DNA from 2 places in the Alteromonas sp. CyTr2 genome. Region 2 is predicted to be linked to the other one. Evidence: riboswitches for the same ligand, from Rfam matches in the RefSeq annotation. Region 2 holds a riboswitch; the other holds the start of a gene.

Region 1 (3,134 bases), on a different contig from region 2:
ATTTTGATACAGCTCAAAAGGCGTTAAGTAAAACCACCAACGGCGATTTCGAAGGCGTTAACTATTTGGCGTCAGCGCAAATTGCTTTTGCCAATAACGATTTAGCCAAAGCCCGTTATTTCCTTGTTCAGGCAACTGACTTTCCAAAAGCGAGAGTAGCCGCAACGGTCATGCACGCGCGTATTGATATGGCTGAAGAAAAATACGATGCGGCACTAGAGAAACTTAACGAGCTTGACGAGCAAGAGCGCGAGAACAAGCAGGTTGTGCAGTTAAAAGCGCAAATTCTTGCCAAGCTAGGTAAATGGCAAGTACTTCAAGAGAATTTGTCAGGCTGGCGTAAAGCATTGCCCAAAGCAGACTACACTACGTGGAGCCAGCGCATCGCCAAAGGTAAGTTTGCCGAAATTGCCAGCAAACAAGGCGCTGTCGAGCTTAAATCGTATTGGGAAACCCTACCTCGTAAGCTTCGTCACGACGATGCTTACCGCGCGGCCTACATTCAACAGTTACTTGACCAAGGTATGCATGCCGACGCACAGAATTTGCTAGTTGAATGGCAAAAACGTGGCCCGAATAGCGCCCTGTTTCCGCTGTTCACGCAGCTTAATATTCCCGATGCATCGCCATCACTACGACTGCTTGAAAGCTGGATAAAGCAAGACGAAGAAAACGTGTCGCTATACTCCACGCTAGGCCAAGTTGCATTTAACTCAGGCGATGATGTGTTGGCGGAAAAAGCCCTGCTTAAAGCCACAAAAATGAAGTCGCGCAAAGAAGACTTATTGCTGCTGTCTGCAATTAGCGAACGCAAGCATGACACAGCCACTGCACTTCAGCTTTACAAGGAAGGTCAGCAGCTAGCCAGCTAGATGAATATTCCTTTAGCTTTCTGGTAGTACTTGTATTACCCATAAAATTGAAGATATAGTAAAAAGGAATTCTCAATTCGGGTTGTTTCAACCACAACCCGAATTGACTTAAACAACTTGTCGGAGTGCTTCACTGTTAACCCAGTAAGCTGAGACCGCGAAAGTGGGATCCGTAGAACCTGATCAGGCTAATACCTGCGAAGGGAACAAGAAAATACAATGTGCACACTGTTAAACCGTGGTTTAGCGTTGTGAAGCGAAGTTGTTTTGCTGTTGATGATACAGACACACCCATTACGGTGCTGCTCGTCACTCAAGGTAAACTGTTTAAGTTTATCCCCAAGTCAACATCAACGGTGTAAAGGGCTGTAATCACCAGAACCTTTACCAACAATCTCGCTAGAGTAACGGGATTATTCCTCTCTACACTTACACTTTGTATTCTCCTTCACTCCTGACAAGCATTTTTAGAACCTAAATTTACAAGGTAAAATGCTATGTCGAACAGACGCGAACAGCGCCAACAAGCTCAACAATTCATTAATGAACTTGCGGGCGAAGCTTACCCAAATTCAACACGCCACTACGAGTGTGGCAGCCGTGACGATATTCGTGTGGCCATGCGCCTTATTCACCAACACGACAGTTTAGTGGGTGGAACCGAAGACAACCCTATTTTAGAGCCAAATCCGCCCATTCCTGTGTACGACACTTCAGGCCCCTACGGCGATCCACAAGAAAACATAGATGTGCACAAAGGCCTAGCTCCGCTTCGCCAAAAGTGGATTGAAGAGCGTAGCGATACCCTTGAATTAGAGGGCGTTTCGTCAAGCTTTGCAAAAGAGCGTGAAAACGACATTTTTACCGAAGATTTCCGCTTTATTCGCAGCCGCAAACCACTAAAAGCAAAAGCAGGCAAAAACGTTACCCAGCTTCACTACGCAAGACAGGGCATTATTACTCCTGAAATGGAATACATTGCCATTCGCGAGAATATGGGTCGCCAAGCCATTAAAGATGCTGAACTGACGCAGCAGCACAAAGGCGAACACTTTGGCGCGAATTTACCCGAGACCATCACGCCTGAATTTGTACGCCAGGAAGTGGCCGCAGGCCGCGCCATTATTCCATGCAACATCAATCACCCCGAGTTGGAACCAATGATTATAGGGCGTAACTTTCTAGTAAAGATTAACGCAAACATTGGTAATTCAGCAGTCACCTCGTCTATTGAAGAAGAGGTAGAAAAGCTGGTGTGGTCAACGCGCTGGGGCGCCGATACCATCATGGATTTATCTACCGGCAGAAACATTCACGAAACCCGAGAGTGGCTGCTGCGAAACAGTCCAGTTCCTCTTGGCACCGTCCCCATTTATCAAGCGCTAGAAAAAGTAAACGGTGTAGCCGAAGATTTAACGTGGGAGATGTTTAAAGACACCCTAATTGAGCAAGCCGAACAAGGCGTAGACTACTTCACCATTCACGCTGGCGTGCTGCTTGAATACGTACACCTTACCGCAAAGCGGGTTACCGGCATTGTATCGCGCGGCGGTTCGATAATGGCAAAGTGGTGCTTAAGCCACCACCAGCAAAGCTTTCTGTATGAGCACTTTCACGATATTTGCGAAATTTGCGCTAAGTACGATGTGGCGCTGTCGCTAGGTGATGGCCTGCGCCCTGGTAGCGTAGCTGACGCTAACGACGACGCGCAATTCTCTGAATTACGTACCCTTGGTGAGCTGACGAAAATTGCATGGGAGTACGATGTTCAGGTAATGATTGAAGGCCCGGGGCATGTGCCAATGCATATGATTAAAGCGAACATGGAAGAGCAGCTTAAGCACTGCCACGAAGCACCGTTTTATACCCTTGGCCCCCTCACCACCGATATCGCTCCTGGCTACGATCACTTCACTTCAGGTATAGGTGCCGCCATGATTGGTTGGTATGGCTGCGCAATGCTGTGCTATGTAACACCTAAAGAGCATTTGGGCCTACCTAACAAAGAAGACGTTAAACAGGGGCTGATCACCTACAAAATTGCAGCCCACGCTGCCGACTTGGCAAAAGGCCACCCAGGTGCACAAATTCGCGACAACGCCATGTCGAAAGCTCGCTTTGAATTCAGATGGGAAGACCAGTTCAATTTAGCTCTCGACCCGCATACCGCGCGCGCTTATCACGATGAAACCTTGCCGCAGGCGTCTGGCAAAGTTGCGCATTTCTGCTCTATGTGCGGCCCTAAATTTTGCAGCATGAAAA
Region 2 (3,134 bases):
CCAAAGCATGTTATCTGTAAGTGCGTACTCACTATACAGGTTTGCGGTCCACTTAGGTGATTGAGCCTGTCTTTGCTCAGACACTTCAGTACCGTCTGCAAGCGTATACCCTTCAAAGGTAGCGCTTAGGTAACCAACACTTGCATCAAGCTGCCATGCATCACTAGCAATCCAGCTAAGCTCTAGCTCGGCTCCTTTGTTTGTTCCTAAATCAGCATTATCAATAATATCTACGAACCCTGCCGTACCGTCATCACGAGTGATAACGTCAAAATCGCTCACCTGAGTATCTTTTCTATCCATATAGAAAATTGCAGCGCGAGCAATTAGGTCAGGTGTAAATAATGGGCCCTTAACGCCTACTTCGTAGTTCCAGTTATACTCTTCGTCGAAGAATCGCTGATTGTCATTCACGCGGCTGTCGGGGTTAAAACCTGCACCTTTATATCCGCGTGAAATACTGCCGTAATAGAAGTGATCGCCCTGTGTATACTGAAGCGCGATTTTCCCGCCTACCATGGTGGTGTCGAACGCGCGAGTAAGCTGGTTGTTATCAGCGTAATCAAAATCGTAGTTTTCTACTCTTAACCCTGCTACAAGTACTAAATTTTCGTTCAAACGACTTTCAGTCTGAGCATAGATAGCGGTCGTCGTAGGCGTGTATTCACTGGCAAAGTCACTATCCAAATAAGTGTACTGACGTAGCAGCTTTTCTTCCGTGCTTTTATAAAATACGCCTATTGTCCAGTCAGTCATACCATCAAAAAGTGCGGCACTGTCAGAGGACACGAAACGCATCTCGCCGGTCTGTGTTTCTACATCACGAAAATAGGCGTCAAAAGACGTATAACCCCACGGGTGAAACCCTGTGAATGTCCAGTCTTCATCGTAGCCATAAGCAATATTGTGAGAAGCATGGGTGGCAATTAGAATAAAGTCGCCCGCTGCTGTATTGGTTGTAGAGCGCGCGCTAACAGCGTGGGTTTGGTGTTCGTCAAATCCTGGTTCATCAGACAGCGTTTTGTTGTCATTGTCTAGCGAGAATGCATCGTAACCGTTATCGATATCGTACCAGCGATAAGTAAGTGCAAGTGTGGTTCGCTCATCTACGCTGCCTTCAACGGCAAAGCGCAGTGCGGTTTCATCGATATTCGCGGTATCGCTTCTATTTAAGAACGTATTTTCTACAAAGCCATCACTGCGATTATGAACCAGCGCAACACGATAGCCCCAATCCGTGTTGATATCATCACCAGTGGCGCCTTCAATACGGTAACTCTCTTTGTTCCCAATGCGGGCTTCAACGTAGTCTGGGGCGTCGCTACCCACGTCATTACTGGAGAGTTTAACCGCTCCGGCCAATGCACCTGTGCCGTATAAGGTAGCCTGAGGTCCGCGATATACCTCTAGTTGTTTAGTATCAAAAATAAGACCTGCCGCAGCAAGGCCTGAAAAATCAAATTCATCGACGATAAAGCTTACAGAAGGATTGATAGGCTCGGCGAACTGACTACGCTCTCCAATACCGCGAATTTGCACGAAGCGGCCGCGAGACGCACCAGCTGCAAAGTTTACGTTTGGAATACTGTTTAGCACACTGTCGATATGGCTCGGCTGTCTACTGCGAAGACGCTCTTGATCTAAAATGGTCGCGCTAGCACTTAACTGGTCGAGTGTAGTTTGACGAAAATCACCAGATACGATGACGCGCTCAATATCTGATGGCGTGCTATCTGAAGTGTTACTTACATTGGTTTGTTGCGCATAGGCCGCAACGGAACTAGCAAGCAGTGAAAGTGTGAAAAGTGTTTTATACATGGGATCTCTTATTCTTATTTAAGAAAAAAGATCCGGGTCTAACGGCAGGTGATAAGGCTATATTGTGAACCATCCCTACGCCGGTATTATCCGGATCAGGTTTAAGGGTTCCCACGAATGTGGATCTCAGACCGAAAACGGACACCCCTTGGTATAGTGTTGCGCTGCTCAAACTAGCAAACTCAACTTCTGCGACGGAGTCTACCAGTTCGATACACGCCGTCAAGCAGATAAGACGTTAAGCTAACGTAAGGTTTTATATATGATATAAGGCGTTGAAAGCTGAGGGCTATTCAGCGTCAATATTCATATTTAGGCGACGTACTTCATCGTCAGTTTGTGCTTTTAAAACTTCCAACGTTTTGCCGTGTGCCGTCGGTTGACGCGTATCAGGGTCAACCTTTACGAAAACGATATCGTCTGCAAAACAGATGGTTTTCTTGGTTGCTTTGTTGCGTACCAAGCAGCTTACGGTAATAGACGTACGGCCTACAGCTTTAGTTTCTAGACCAAACTCTACGATATCACCCTGCATAGCCGGTGATTCGAAACTAATTTCACCAATATGCTTAGTTACCAAGCAATTAGTTTCTAGCTGACAAATAGCCCAAATTGCAGCTTCTTCGTCTATCCATTCTAACGCGCGGCCACCGAACAAAGAATTGGCGTAATTAAGGTCGTTTGGCATAACTAGACGCCGAGAAAGAAAGCGCATTCGAATTCCTCATAATAAATCGCTACTATAGCGTTAGATTATACCGAAAAAACTGATTCATGGCGCTAACTCAATTACGCGAATGGCTATTAGCCCCCTACTTTGAAAATAGCGGCGAAAATGGCTGCAAAAAAAGCTCTCACGCTTCGCACTTATCAAACGTGACTTGCCCGCTTCACCGGAGAATGCTTGTAATATCTGGCAATGATGATTTTTGTGAAGCTGCCATACGTAGCGTTCAAGCCTTTGTAGATGAAGTCTCATCTATAAGCGTTGTGAATTTTGCTGGCGATACACTTAAGGGAAAGAACCGCAAACAAGTGCTGGGGAGCGAATGTGACATTGCCACATTAGACTGTCGCGATTCATTCAAACCTGGCGACGTGATGGCAGTGGCGGGTATCGTTAAACGCAGTGGTTGTTTAATACTTATTTGCCCTGTATTGAGTGAATGGGTTAACAATATTTCGGTCTCGTTCCTGTCGGAGGGGTTTACGCTTAAACAGAGTCGATACCTCGAACGTTTTATAAAGCACCTGCGCAACAACGACTACGTGGCATTTCACACTGAAGAAAAAACCACGCTTCCAGATACGGCTAT

What was found. A riboswitch is a leader RNA that binds a small molecule or an ion and turns the genes downstream of it on or off. The one in region 2 is predicted to bind thiamine pyrophosphate.
Region 1: linked by a shared signal. The riboswitch ahead of thiC (phosphomethylpyrimidine synthase ThiC) and the one ahead of QME20_RS07720 (TonB-dependent receptor) in region 2 are both predicted to bind thiamine pyrophosphate.

Annotation. Positions count from the first base shown of each region.
Region 1 covers NZ_CAMZMZ010000011.1:54,165-57,298, reverse strand. The annotation lists gene QME20_RS08325 (heme biosynthesis HemY N-terminal domain-containing protein) at 1-872, shown strand, start outside; TPP riboswitch at 984-1,095, shown strand; gene thiC (phosphomethylpyrimidine synthase ThiC) at 1,370-3,134, shown strand, end outside.
Region 2 covers NZ_CAMZMZ010000010.1:19,591-22,724, reverse strand. The annotation lists gene QME20_RS07720 (TonB-dependent receptor) at 1-1,818, opposite strand, end outside; TPP riboswitch at 1,874-1,977, opposite strand; gene QME20_RS07715 (hotdog domain-containing protein) at 2,108-2,533, opposite strand; gene QME20_RS07710 (GNAT family N-acetyltransferase) at 2,593-3,134, shown strand, end outside.